One region of the Paenibacillus sp. Y5S-9 genome, then DNA from elsewhere that is predicted to be linked to it. Evidence: predicted binding sites of a transcription regulator. Region 1 holds the regulator's gene; the other holds the start of a gene.

What was found. The regulator Rex, encoded in region 1, represses fermentation and respiration genes when NADH is low (regulators of the CRP and FNR family bind a similar motif). The targets are predictions, from matches to a motif close to TTGTGAAATATTTCACAA.
Region 2: a site for Rex is predicted at 5,803-5,820, ahead of V6669_RS15315 (cytochrome ubiquinol oxidase subunit I). Genes of this name have one in related genera too.

What each region holds. Positions count from the first base shown of each region.
Region 1 covers NZ_CP145887.1:4,307,419-4,315,111, reverse strand. Annotated here, with positions in the region: gene panC (pantoate--beta-alanine ligase) at 1-491, shown strand, start outside; gene panD (aspartate 1-decarboxylase) at 484-867, shown strand; gene V6669_RS18900 (tetratricopeptide repeat protein) at 961-1,608, shown strand; gene dinG (ATP-dependent DNA helicase DinG) at 1,751-4,606, shown strand; gene V6669_RS18890 (redox-sensing transcriptional repressor Rex) at 4,831-5,484, shown strand; gene V6669_RS18885 (amidohydrolase) at 5,471-6,778, shown strand; gene V6669_RS18880 (DUF5590 domain-containing protein) at 6,818-7,348, shown strand; gene V6669_RS18875 (hypothetical protein) at 7,658-7,693, shown strand, end outside.
Region 2 covers NZ_CP145887.1:3,449,682-3,457,374, reverse strand. Annotated here, with positions in the region: gene cydC (thiol reductant ABC exporter subunit CydC) at 1-1,513, opposite strand, end outside; gene cydD (thiol reductant ABC exporter subunit CydD) at 1,510-3,333, opposite strand; gene V6669_RS15320 (cytochrome d ubiquinol oxidase subunit II) at 3,348-4,361, opposite strand; gene V6669_RS15315 (cytochrome ubiquinol oxidase subunit I) at 4,361-5,725, opposite strand; gene V6669_RS15310 (MFS transporter) at 6,125-7,519, opposite strand; gene V6669_RS15305 (LysR family transcriptional regulator) at 7,630-7,693, shown strand, end outside.

The DNA.
Region 1 (7,693 bases):
TCTCCAAACTGTTTAACATCGTACAGCCACAGCGTGCATTTTTTGGAATGAAAGACGCTCAGCAGGTTGCGGTCATTCAACAGATGGTGAATGATTTGAATATGCCTGTAGAAATTGTACCCTGTCCGATTGTTCGCGAAGAGGATGGGCTTGCCCTCAGTTCACGAAATGTCTATCTTAGCGCAGAACAGCGTACACAGGCATTGGTTCTGTCGAAGGCACTGCGTGCAGCTCAGGAAGCCGCAGATACAGGTGCAGCTATAAACGCTGCAGATATCCGTCGTATTCTGCGCGAGCAGATTGCAAGCTCACCGCTTGCCGTTATCGACTACGCCGAGATTCAGGCTTTTCCAAGTCTGGAGCCGCTCGCAGATCAGGAAGAAGTTCAAGGACGTGATGATCTGCTCATTGCACTTGCGGTGAAATTCGGAAAAACAAGATTGATTGACAATATAAGGTTGCAAAAATCGGAGGTATTGTCCCATGTTTAGAACACTGATGAAATCCAAAATCCACCGGGCTACGGTAACGGAAGCCAACTTGAACTATGTGGGTAGCATTACCATAGATGAAGACTTGATGGAAACATCCGACTTGATGGAAAACGAGAAAGTGCAAATTGTGAACAACAACAATGGTGCACGTCTGGAAACTTATGTGATTCCAGGACCGCGCGGGAGCGGGGTCATATGTCTTAACGGCGCAGCTGCACGTCTGGTGCAGCCTGGAGATAACGTCATTATCATTTCTTATGCCATGATGTCCCAAGAAGAGGCAAATACTCACAAACCAACCGTTGTATTTGTAGATGGACAGAATAAACCTGTACAAACGATGAAGCAGGAAGTCCACGCGACAATTATGTAATCGACTGGTAAGGAGAATGAAATCGGCCCTTGAAGCAAAAAATGAGTACAGGTCACTGCACTAATCCATTTTTTCAAGGGTGGGGATGCATCGATGTTCCAGCATGTTTTCGCAGAAATGAACGACATGTTAGATGAAATTATCAAGAGCTATCCTTCCGCTGAAGGCCTGAACAAACAAGAATTGCTGCAAAAGTGGAATTTGCTTAAGCGGATGAGTGACGGAATGCTGGATGAATGGCTGATGTTTGAAGAAAAGATGAGCCAGGTGAGGGAGCGGGAGATGGATAAGCCTGCTTCCCTTGAACCGGAACAGGAAGCTGTTACCGCTCTGCCTGAACTCCATCTGGAATGTTTCAGTCGTGGTCAGGGCTATTTCAAACTACAGATGTATCCGCAGGCGATCATGCAGTTCTCCCGGGTTGTGACCGACCATCCGGAGAGTGCATTGACTCGCTTTTACCTGGCGCTCTCGTATCTGAATCTGGAACAAATGGCGGAAGCGGGGACACATTTGCAGCAGATCATGTACCTTAAGGGTTCACCTCGCTTAAAAGGGCTTGTATGTAACGCCCTGGGCTGTATTCAAGCCAAGCTTGCGAATCCCGAAGCTGCATGTTCACTCTTTGCACAGGCCCTTCAGTATGACCCGACATTGACCGAACCACTGTACAACATGGAAGCTTGCAGGTTGAACAGGGGAAAATTGCAATATGCTAATCAGCTGACGACCCTTCATTAAGCGGGAATTCGGCGACAAAAAAACGGTGTTCCCTCCTTTGGCATAGCGGCGGGGACACCGCTTTTTTGTCAGTTAATTTTCAAATCCCCTTTTTTTTGCTATGCTGTAACATAGACTGGAATGGAAGGGACCGTACATTGCAATGAAATTTGCCGTATTGGATTTCGAAACAACCGGCACGCAGTCCGACGGTGAGATTATACAGGCCGGACTTGCCATCATAGATCATGACTACAGCATAACTCAAATATATAGTTCTTATGTGAACCCTGGTGTACCGATTCCCCCGTTTATTTCGGGGTTGACGGGTATTACCGATGAAGATGTAGCGGACGCTCCTTCACTCGAAGAGATGATGATGGAGATGGTTCCGCTGCTTAATGATGTGGTGCTAGTTGGACACAACGTCGCTTTTGATTTTCACTTTTTGCAGAATGCTCTTGACCGTTGCGGTTATTTGCCGTTCACTGGCCGTATTCTGGACACGATTGATTTTCTGAAGATTACATTCCCATCACTGGGTTCTTATCAACTCGGTTATGTGTCTTCCGAATTTGGATTTCAACATGATCGCCCTCACCAGGCAGACAGTGATGCACTGGCGACAGCCTATGTGCTGCTCAAGTGTCTGGATGAGTTAAAGGAATTACCGCTCATAACGATTCAGCGCCTCAGTGACCTGTTTGCACCAGAAGACAGTGACTTGGGCTGGTTTTTGGACGGGATGCGCAGTGAGAAGGAAGCAGAGCCGATTCAGGATCTGGACGGACATACCTATTATCGTCAGCTTGCTCTTAATGTAAGTGATTGGACCGACATTGGTGCACCACGCGATGAGCGGGAGGCTAACCCCCTTGATGGTGTAAGCTTCGAACAGTTTATGGACCAGGTTCGGGAGAACCTGAAGGATACACTGGATCATTACGAAGAGCGTGAAGCGCAGACTCAGATGTTCAGCAGTGTAAGGCAAGCCCTGGATGAAGAGAAACATCTCTTGATCGAAGCTGGAACGGGTACCGGTAAATCTCTAGGGTATCTGTTGCCTGCTATTTACGAAAGTGTGAAGCAAGAACAGAAAGTCATGGTCAGCACGCATACGATCAATCTGCAGGAGCAATTGAGAGAGCGGGACATTCCGATGCTGACTCAAGTGGTTCCGTTCCCGTTTAAGGCTGCTGTATTCAAAGGACGTGGACATTACCTGTGCCTGCGCAAATTTGAACACAAAATCAATAAACGTGAATTCGCCACACCTAAAGAGGATTATTTCACAGCTGCTCAGATGATCGTCTGGCTTACGCAGACCGAAACCGGAGATGATGAGGAACTTAACCTTAGCGGACGCGGAGGGGACTTCTGGGAGACCGTACAGAGCGAATCCGAATCATGTCTGGGAAGATCCTGTCCATGGTTCCGCAAATGTTTCTACCATCGTGCCAAACATGAGGCAGGGTTGTCTGATATCGTAATCACCAATCACTCCAAATTATTTACGGATGTGAAAGCCGCGCATCAGCTGCTGCCAGCCTATGAGAGTCTTGTAATCGATGAGGCACATCATCTGGAGGATGTCGCTGGTAAACATCTTGGAATGCATATGAAATATTTCACTTTGGTTCATACACTGACCCGCCTGTTTAAAGACAGTCGTAATGGTCAGCTGCCTATGCTTCGTTCGCAGTTATCCGGGCATGAAAATTCGGTGCAATGGGGCTCCATGGTGGACCAGATGTTCCCGCTCGCTCTTGAGGTCAAGGAACTGTGGGATCGTATGAGCGATGCCTTGTTTGGTCTGTTGCCTGAACGAAGTGATGCTTCACCGGGCGAGACGGGGCAATTTTCACTGCGTCTGAAAGCATCTCAGAAACCTGCAAAATGGCAGGAGTTGCAGGATCTGGAGAACCAGATCTATGTGACTCTGGGCGATTTGGTTCGCAAAGGGGACAAATTGCTGCTTGAAGTGAAAGAGGATCAGGATGATTATCAATCGGATAGTCTGATTACGGACATTACAGGATTACTGAAAGATCTGACCACATTGAAGGAGAATCTACGTTTCTTCATGCGAATGGATGACGCCAAAACGGTGTACTGGATGGAAGCCAGCGGCCAGTTCCGCAGTAAATCACTCCAGCTGTATGCCGTACCTGTAGATGTCAGTGCACAACTAAAGGATTTGTTTTTTGATAAAAAGAAAAGTGTTGTGCTTACTTCGGCTACGCTCTCTGTGGATAAGTCATTCCAGTTCATGATTGAGCAGCTCGGCTTACAGGAAGCCTCTGAGAATAATCGGTTGTTAACGTCGATGCTGCCATCACCTTTCAACTATCGCGATCAGGCACTTCTGGTGATTCCGCGTGATTTCCCAAGTGTGAAGGGTAGTGTGGGTGATGCGCACTTTGTTAATATGCTGGTGCAATCACTCGCAGAGACGGCAATTGCTACGCGTGGACGCATGATGGTTCTGTTTACTTCATACAAGATGTTGCGACAGGTCTATGATCCGCTGAAGGAGGCGCTGTCTGGCAACGACATCTCGTTGCTTGGTCAAGGCGTTGATAGTGGAAGTCGTTCCAAATTGACTCGCAGGTTCCAAGATGCCAAAGCAACAGTACTTCTGGGCACAAGCAGCTTCTGGGAGGGGGTAGATATCCCGGGAGAGGCTCTAACCTGTCTCGCTATAGTGCGACTGCCTTTCCAGCCGCCGAATCATCCGTTGGTGGAAGCCAAGAGTGAGTTGCTTCAGGAACAGAAGAAAAATCCGTTCATGAAACTGTCAGTGCCACAAGCGGTCATTCGTTTCAAGCAGGGATTTGGCCGATTGGTGCGTACAGCAAAGGACAGAGGAATTGTCATTGTTTATGATACACGTGTGATTGAAGCGTACTATGGTAAATTCTTTTTATATTCATTACCAGGTCCCAAAATGGAGCATATGCTCACGGAGCAGATGGTTCCACGAATCACCGAGTGGTTGGAAAAACCTGCTAATGAATAAGAATAATGGTTGTTTTGTTCGTTAAATCATTGCATGACACTATCGTTTGGCGTTAAACTTTATTAGATATTTCCGTATCCGATTAAAGCAGTTGCACGTAAGAACTTATAACCTAAATTACAAGGAGCATTCTGTATAAAATGTCACGTCTATCATTGAGTTTATACAGAATGCTCATCTTTTCATCTATTATTTTATCGTGGCCTTGGTAAGGGGGAGCAAGAATGAAATCGGATAAAATTTCGGAAGCGGTGGTACGACGTCTGCCTGTATACTTGCGCTATTTGAGCGAGTTGCACCAGCGTGAGGTGGCTACTGTTTCTTCTCAAGAGCTTGGACAAAGGCTGGATCTGAATCCGGCCCAAATTCGTAAAGACCTGGCTTACTTCGGTGATTTTGGTCGTAAAGGGATCGGGTATGATGTATCCTATTTGATCGAGAAAATTCGTCACATTCTCAAAATCGATCAGCAAATTAATGTAGCTCTGGTAGGTGCGGGTAACCTCGGACAGGCCTTGTCCAACTACAACGCATATCTGAAAGACAACATGAAGATTGTTGCTGTATTTGATGCATATGGACCGAAGATTGGTAGTCAAATCAACAGTTTGACGGTAAAACCAATGAATGAATTGACGGAAGCGGTTAAAACGGATAACATCCGCATCGGTATTATTACAGTTCCAGATACGGAAGCTCAAAATGTAGCCGATCAGCTTATTGAATCGGGAATTGAAGCGATCCTTAATTTTGCACCAACAATTCTAAAAACACCGCCGCATATCCGCATTCACCATGCTGACTTTACAACGGATCTGCTTAGTTTGGCCTATTACTTGGAGACTGGAAAGGACGACGAGGAAGATGACAACAAATAGATGGGTAATTCACAACGGCAAATTTGCCGTTAATGAAGGCGGCACAACATGGAACGTGGTCCACGGATACATGGTTGTTGAGAATGACAAGATTGTGCATATTGGTGAGACATTGCCGGATGAAGACAAAAATTGTACCAAAGTGGATGGAAAAGGACTGTTCTTCCTGCCGGGTCTGATCAATACGCATGGTCATGCAGCGATGTCGTTGCTCAGAGGGCACGGAGACGATCTTGCGTTGCAAGTATGGTTGCAGGAAAAAATGTGGCCGATGGAAGCGAAAATGACTTCAGAAGACGTATATTGGGGAACTTCACTATCGGTGCTTGAAATGTTGAAAGGCGGAACTACAGCTTTCCTGGACATGTACGATCACATGGATCAAGTTGCCAAAGTTGTGGAGCAATCCGGCGTTAGAGCAGCACTGGCACGTGGTGTGATTGGGCTATGCTCGGAAGAAGAGCAACTGCGGAAGCTGGAGGAGTCGGCAGCGTTTGCACGTGAGTGGAATGGACAGGCAGATGGTCGAATTACAACCGTAATCTCGCCACACGCACCATATACATGCCCTCCTGACTACATAGAGAAGCTTGTACAGGTCGCGAACGACCTAAACCTTCCTCTTCATACACATATGTCGGAAACGCTTCGTGAAGTCGAGCAGAACGTGGCTGATTATGGACTGCGTCCTGTAGCACATCTGGAGAAACTGGGCTTTTTCTCCCGTCCATCCCTGGTTGCACATGCGGTGCATCTGAATGACGAAGAGATTGAGATTCTGGCTCGTCATGATGTGGCTGTATCCCATAACCCGGGAAGTAACCTGAAACTCGCTTCCGGTGTTGCGCGTGTACCTGCGTTGCTGAAAGCAGGAGTTACCGTGTCACTCGGAACTGACGGACCAGCAAGTAACAACAACCTGGATATGTTCGAGGAAATGAGACTGGCTGCGTTGATTCATAAAGGCGTGTCTGGTGACCCGACGGCAGTGCCAGCGGGTGAAGCATTACTACTCGGAACTTCATATGGCGCCAAATCCATCTTCTTGAACAATACTGGAGCGCTTCAGGTCGGCATGAAGGCTGATTTTATCGCCTTGGACATTGAACAAGCACATTTCTATCCACATACAGACCTGATCTCACATACGATCTACTCGGCTTCTGCCAAAGATGTAGAGCACGTATGGGTGGATGGGAAACAAGTGGTGAAACATGGCGAATGTCTGACGCTGGATGAAGAGCGTATTTTGCGTGAGTCTCAATTGGCATTTGATGGTCTGCTTGCTCGTTAATTGCAGGATAGAGCATCATAGGGAAAGGAAGTTCGACTTTTGAAGAAAAAAAAGAAGTGGATATGGATTTCGCTGCTTGCACTGGTTCTGATTCTGTTTGGACTTCAGCGTTATTACGTCCATGTCACGCAGGACCAGCGCAAGGAAGAAGCGCTCGCCATACAGGCAGCACAGGAGCAACTGGGCATTACATCCTATGATGAATTGCGTAAGTACATCTGGGGAGACAAAGAAGGCTCTGATAACATCTACTGGACCCTGATCGGCAAAAACAAGGATAACCAGGATGTTATGGTCTGGGTTAAATTCGATGCAAACAATCAACCGGCTAAGGGTGCAAACGCTGTACACAGTGAGCTGCTGCAGAATGGCATGTCCGAAGCGCAGATCCGCAATCGCTTCAGTTCTGAAGTTCCTGCCGGCGAGATTAAGCGAATCATGCCTGGAGTTGTGAATGGAATATATGTGTGGCAAGTGTATTATAAAGACGGTACGCATAACCACTATCGTTTTTATCGTTTTAGCAACGGAGAACAGGTGGACCTGGTCTACACACTCCCGAACAGCTAGAACAAATAGAGTGACATAGCTAGAGAATGAATGAAACAAAAGAACCGGCAGACGGATATCCGACTGAACCGGTTCTTTGTGTTGCCCGTAAACTTAAATAATTTAAATAATTTAAATAGTTAAAATTAATAATTTATTCATATTTTCGCCTTCGAAATTGTATATACGATGTGATATACTCAGATATGTACTCAAAGTTACATTCAAAACAAATAAACCTGTCGAAATTATCGCAGGAGTCAATGTGCACATATTCTTATATACCAATAAGCCAGTAGGTTGGGCCAAAATCTGGGAGGGGTAATTCACTTGAAACTAAAAGTATTGCCTATTGCTTTAACTGCC
Region 2 (7,693 bases), 860 kb from region 1:
GTTTCTCTGTGACGTAATCCAGCGAAGACGTGGGTTCGTCCAGAAGCCATAACCGTCCTTTGCGCAGCATGGCCCGTGCGAGAGCCAACCGCTGCTTCTCACCATCCGACAGGTTCTCCCCTTTTTCATACACCAAATCACTCAACAACTTATTGGGCAGTTGTACTTGATCCAGCACAGCCGACAGTTGTTCATCCGAATGTTCTTCTCCATTCAGCAACAGGTTGTCCCGGATGGTTCCCCGGAAGAAATGACTTTGCTGCAACACAACATTTGCCCTTTGCCAAATACTCTCCTCATTCAGTTCCTGCACCGGAACATCGTTTATCCGTATATCGCCAGACGTTGGTATACGCAGCTTGAGTAACAGATCAATAATCGTTGACTTACCTGAGCCGCTCGGCCCGACAATCGCTGTTTTGGAGCCTGCTGCAAGTTGCAGAGATAGCTCCCTCAGCGCCGGTCTCCATTCCCCTTCATATTGGAAGTTAACACCGGATAGTTCAATCGAAACCGCCTGATCGGCTGAAACTTCACCGCTTGGCTGTACAGGTTGTACATCGGAGGTTGGCACCGTTTCCGCCAGTCGCTGAGCGGCGTGTTCACTGTCCTGCTTATATAGAGGTAATATAGCCATTGCCGCAGCTTCTTCGAACACGGTCTGCGTAGCCAGGATCAGCATGGCGAGGAATACACCCGCAAACGCTCCATTCACAATTAAGAAAGCGCTGAGTGCTAGCACTCCCCATGTAACAAGATACGTCACAAAAACGTGCATGGATTGCCCGCGCAGCAAGTGCGAAGCGGCTTGCCTCTGTTCCGTTGCCAATGCAGCGGAAGCCTGCTGAAGCTGCTCTTCGCGCTGTTCCAATTGGCCGTATACTTTCAAATCCCTGAAACCATACAATACTTCGGTTACTTCCGTGGACAGCAAGGCACGTTGCTGGCGGACACGTCCGTGTATTTTTCGCTGACCTAACAAGACAATACCTGGTACAACAAATGCCGTAATCAGCATACCTAGTACTAACAAACATGCAATCCAGATCGAAAAGGCCGAAGTGAACAGCATGGTAGCCAAAAACACCATAACGACCATGATGGGTGGATACGCGACCCGCAAAAAGTAATTTTGCAAGCTTTCCACATCACCCACGATCCGCGCAAGCAGATCCCCGCTTCGGTTTTTGTTCAATATACCTGGCGTTACCGGGATCAGTTTGGCAAAAAAGGATGTCCGCAAACGGCTCAGCATGGAGAATGTTGCTCTGTGCGAATACAAGCGTTCTCCGTAGCGGCTCGCCGCTCGAAGGAAACCAAGCAGTTTGACCATGGAGGTGAGTACAATTAAGGTGTACAGCGGTGGCGCAAATACCGTTTGCGATATCATGTAACCACTCGCGGAAAAGAGAGCTACACCTGCTATCCCGGCGATAAATCCGCCCAATAGCGAAAGCAAGATATCCTTGCGCTCCTGAATCATCGCTTTTGACAGAATCGTCAGCTCATTCATGCTAACCCTCCTTTCCGTTGTACATCAACCATCTCCGCATATTGAGGTAGGCGCGCCAGTAGCGCTTTATGATGTCCTGAATCCACCAATACCCCATTGTCCATAAACAAAATGTTGTCCGCATGTTGAATTGTATATAAACGGTGTGCCACCGTAATCATCGTTGCCGTTTTGGCTAATGCCGCAATGGATTGTTGCAATACCCGCTCGGTGTGCAGATCCAGCCCTACTGTGGGTTCGTCGAACAAAATAACCGCAGGTCGCTTCAGAAAAGCACGTGCCAAAGCAAGTCTTTGCTTTTCCCCACCAGATAATCCCCGGCCACCTTCACCAACAAACGTATCTAATCCCTGCTCCAATTGTGCAACAACGCTAGCAAGCCCTGCTTCCTCTGCAGCCTGCTCAATTTCAGCTCTGGAGACGTTCCGACCCGCGCCAATGGCGATATTTTCGGCAAATGTACCTGCAAAAATATACGGATGCTGTGTAATGTAGCTAACACGTTCAAACCATGCAGCCTCATCATGTTGCAAAAGCTGGCTTCCGTTAACCAGAACCGCTCCAGAATCTGGTTTCAGCAAACCAGCAATGAGATGAAGCAGCGTGGTTTTACCTGAGCCACTTTTGCCTACAATAGCGATCTGTTCTCCCGGTCCAATCGAGATCTGTCCTGTCTCAAGTCCAAAGGAATCAGATTTGTACTGGAATCGGACATCGTTCAGTTCAATGGTTGGTGGCATTGTTATCAACTCGGCGCGAGTTGTACGAAGCTCTTCCGTCTTTGCAATTGCATCGACATCGGTTAATTCGCTTTGATCCGGTCCTTCTTCAGGCTTCGTTTGTGTGCTCTTGATACTTGTTTCCTCAAGCATTTGTTCCACCTTACGAATGGCCCCCATACTGGTTCGCCCGCTGTGAAAAGCCGTTCCTGTATTCTTCAACAGACTGTAAAACTCAGGGACGAGTAGCAACACAAGAAAGGCCGTATGAAAGGTCATCGATTTGAAAACGAGTAATTGGATAGCCAGTTCAAGCGCAACAATACCAATGCTTAACATCACAATCGATTCCAGCATAAACGTATTTGTAAATGCAATTTTCAAAATGCCCATGGTGGCATCACGATATCCCAGACTGCTGCGTTCAATCTCCTGTTGCTGACGTTTAGCCCGTCCGAATATTTTCAACGTAACCAGTCCTTGAAGCGAATCCAGAAATGTACCGGAAAACTCAGCCAGTTGCGCGTATTTTTCTTCTGATTTGTTTTTCGTTTGGAGCCCAACCAAGATCATGAACAGCGGGATAAACGGTGCCGTAAACAGCATAATCCAGCCTGTGTTGGCGTGCTGCGTAAATGTAACAACCAGAATCAGAATCGGGATCATCGCGGCTTCCATCATACGCGGCATGTACTGACTGAAATAACTGTCGGCTTCATCCACAGCATCCAAAGCAACACTGACCTTTCCTCCCGTCTGTCCACTCAGGGTTGAAGGCATGGAAGCGCGGGTCAGCTTCTGCAATACAGATGCTCGCATATTCGTCTTGGCGCGTGCTGCCATATGCAAGCCCACTTTCCCGTTTCCATACGACAATAGTGCACGTACAGCCATGACAGCCAGCAATAGGCCCAGTAACAGAACCACGGATGAAAAGGAAGCTTTCTCTACAAAGATTCGCTGGACTGCTTCAGCCACCAAGGTGGCCTGACTTATTATAGCTACACCAAGCGCCAGCGATATGATCGCAAGGAGAAGCCTGTTTTTTCGTTGTAAAGACATTTGCTGCGAGATCAGATTGGATTTGGCTCTCCTCTTCATTGAACGCTCCTCCTTTATTTTTTCCCTTTCACATAATCCGCATCAAACAGGAACAGTTTGAAGACCAGAATCAGAGAAGGAATTAACAGGCACAGCCCTCCGATAAACACAACGACTAGTGCAAAGCCCATTGCAGGTGGTGTGGCGCTGCTCTGAATGGTGATGTATGGATCAAGAATGTAAGGATATTGCCCAATCCCGTAAGCGAAAAAGGCTGTGAGAAATTGCAGCATGATGCATATAAAAGCTAATCCGTAACGCCGTCCGTTATATAACAGCCACATGGCAATCATGAAAAATGCAACGGATAGCGCCAGTAGCCACCATAAATCCATCATATTTTGAAAATGACGCTCATTGTGTTGACCTAAATATATAAATGCAGTCAGCGCGAGAATAATGGTCGGTGTGCTCCAGAACAGAGCATAGTTTCGCATTAGCTTCAATGCCGAATGATCCTCTGCCCGAGAAGCGTAAAATGTGAGAAATGACCCACTAATGAACAATACGGACACGATCGCCAGTCCAACGATGCTCCACGATAATGGATTCGTAAATAGTGCCCAGTAATCCAGGGAAACGGTATCCCCCTGCTTCAAAATAAAGCCACCTTCAGACAGGGTCAGTGCCACTGACAATGACGCTGGAATAAGCAACCCGGTAGCTCCGTATAAAAACAGATATACGACGTTATTTTTGGAACCATAATTCTCGAAAGCATAGAACGACCCACGAATGGCAAGTAGAATGACGGCAATACTTCCTGGAACAAGCAGCGCGGAGCCATAATAATAGGCCGTGTCCGGGAAAAATCCGACGATACCAATATAGAAAAAGACAAAAAATACATTGGTGATCTCCCAGACCGGTGATAGATAACGGGAGATCAGACGATTAATCAGATGATCCTGCTTCGTCAAGCGTGCGTAAAAGGCGAAGAAACCTGCTCCAAAATCAATGGAAGCTACAATAAGATAGCCGTACAAGAACAGCCAGAGTACTGAAATACCAATTAATTCATAACTCATCAGGCCTGATCCCCTTTCTTGGCTGATTGATCATGCTTCTCCTTCAACCATTTCTCCATCTCGAGTTCAGCAGGATTGTTATTGAACAACCGTCTCAGTACGACGACACACATAACGCCTAGCAGGATGTAGAGAAGCAAGAAGACGAAAAATAAAATTCTTACACTCGGTGAAGAAGTGGCGGCCTCTTCCACTCGCATATAACCTCGGATGATCCATGGCTGCCGTCCCACTTCGGCATAGAACCAGCCCATCTCAACGGCCAGAAAAGCAAGCGGTGCACTGAGTGCAACCATCCGAAGCATCCACTTGTTAAACTGATTACGTTTCTTCCAGAATACAAACAGGAAGTACAGACTTGATATAGCAAGCAGAGCGAAACCAATTCCAGCCATTAGATCAAACAAGTAATGCACAAGCAGTGGTGGCTGCTCATCTGGTGGAAATTCGTTTAGCCCGGTAACCTCGGCGTTAAAGTCTCCAAAGGCAAGGAAACTGAGCAGTTTCGGCAAATGAAGAGCGCCTATAATTTCATGTTCTGCATTCAGCCATCCCAAAAAAATCAAATCCGCGCCGCTTTCCGTTTCGAAATGCCACTCGGCAGCTGCGAGCTTCTCCGGTTGATGCTCAGCCAAAAACTTGGCAGATACATCTCCAGCTAAAGAATTTAATAAACTGAATACAAGAACAACGGCCATCATGAGATTCAAGCCTTTTTTGTGGTAGGCCGACACTCCTTTTCTCAGCATCGCAAAGGCTGCTATTCCTGCTAACAGGGCAGCTCCTGTCAGATAAGCCGAGCTTAATACATGGAACACTTTGGAGAACGTCGCCGTATTCAACATCGCTTGTACGGGGTTCACTGCCATGAATTGACCTGCTTCCATGACAAAACCTTCAGGCTGGTTCATGAATCCGTTCACTGTTGTAATAAAAACAGCAGACATGCCTGCCCCGGCGACAATCGGAATAGTCAGCAACCAGTGGATATACGGATTTTTGAACCGATCCCATGTGTACAGATAAATGCCCAGGAATATCGCTTCAAAAAAGAATGCGAATACTTCCATAAATAGTGGCAGTGCAATGACATTCCCGGCAAGTTTCATAAAATTCGGCCATACCAAGGCCAACTGCAGCGATATCGCTGTACCTGTCACCACACCTACCGCCACAGAAATGACAAACCCTCTAGACCACCTCTTTGCCATAAGTATGTAATGGTGATCCTTCTTCCGAATACCGATGAACTCTGCAATAGCAATCATCAAAGGTACACCTACACCCAGCGTTGCAAAAATCACGTGGAATCCCAGCGTCAAACCAGTCACCAGCCTGCTCCATAACACCGTATCAATAGCCATTCTTTGTGTTGCCTCCCTTCAAACTCTGTTCAATTTAGAAACATTCAATATCAGATTTGGCCAAGCTCAATGCAAAGTTGCGAAAAATTTCACAAAGTTAGGTATGACGATATCTTGCCACACCTATAATGCGTTTACTCCTGTAGGCCCCCGATAATAACAAGCATTGGATGCCTATTAAAATCTGACATTGATGCACTTTAAGTACTAACCAAGCCTATTAATCAAAATTATTATATCTTTATTTTTACCTAATTCAATCAAAGACACGTCTTCTACCCTAAACGTTCAAGAAAGGATCAACTCTTTCTGACAACTTGGTGAAAAACAAAAAATACACCCAATGGAGCTATTGATTCATTGGGTGTAAACGTGTTATTGCACGGCAGATTCGCTTTTTTACTTGCTTACTTGCTCTGGACTCACCGCACCTGCCTCGCGACTTACGCTCATGATGATCAGTGATGCAGCTAATACCGTAAGGATGATTCCAAGCATCTGAAATCCTGTTACATTAAATGTATCTCCCATGACAATCCCAATTAATAACGACGATAAGATGGTCCCCAGATAGCGTGATGTATTAAAAATACCCGATGCGACTCCAATCATTTCTTTGGGTGTGCTTTTAAACAGGGCAGCTTGCATGCCGACCGCGTTTAGGCCGTTACTTATTCCAAATAAAGCTAAGGCAACAATGATTATGAAGATTGGAGAAGTTTCATTCATAACAACGATCAATATAGAGCCAAATGTCATTAAAGAAGCGGATACGATCAGAGCTGGCCGTGATCCTGATCTGTCAATCCAGCGTCCTGCGATTGGAGCAATAATGACTGAACATAACCCCAAAGCTAGCATACTCATTCCTGTATGAACTTCATTGAGATGACGTACCTGCTTCAAATACGTAGGAACTCCAAAAAAAAGTGCGTAAAACAGGATGTTCACCAGCATGTATTGCACATTCACCCAAGTCATTTCGGGATATGAGGCAAACGTTCGCAGAGGGATGAAAGGCGTGGCTGCTTTTAATTCATGTCGGATGAACATGACGAGTGCGATTAACCCGATCCCCCCTGTCAGCAGATGCCATGTTGAAATATCTCCTGTGGAATTTACTGAAAGTAGTCCGATGAGCAGAGTCACCAAAGCTACCGTAAACATCAGGATACCTGGTGCGTCAATTAACGCAAGCCATTGCCGAATGGACATGTGACCAGAGATAGACGGAGATTGCCCGTCCTTGGGAATTGTTTTCCAGGCGAACCAAAAGCTTGCCATGACAAACGGAATATTAACGAAGAATATGCTGTGCCAGTCCCACCAATGAATCAATACTCCACCAATAAAAGGCCCAATTGCAGCCGCTCCAGAAAGGAATATAGCCAAGGTGGACAAGGCGGAGGCTTGTTTTTCAGTCACGTTAATTCTGACAATCGCCATTCCGACGGCCACCATCATGCTTGTGCCAATCGATTGAACGATCCGGAATACGATGAGCCACGAAAAACTGGGAGACCACGGAGCTAGCATGGACGATACAAAAACAATAACAAGACCCATAAGGAAAATCTTCCTGCGGCCAAACAAATCACTACACTTGCCCATGACGGGTTGAGCGACAGCACTGGCAATGTAAAATGATAAAATAATCCACGAAACGGCTGTAAAATTAAGTTGATACACTTGTTGTAGCCTGGAGATTGCCACAGAAATCATGGAAGAATTCAACGGATTCAACATAATTCCAAGTCCAACAGCTAACATCAATCCTTTATTTCGAACGTTCATTGGTGCACCTCTCTCTCTTCTGCTGTTATCTTACTTGAACGTATTCATTTATTCCAACGCATTATATGTTATGATTTGATGAACTAGAAGGAATGAAAGGGATGGTGCAAATGGAGCTTCTTCAACTAAAATATTTCCTGACGGTGGCCCGATGCGAACATGTAACGGAAGCTG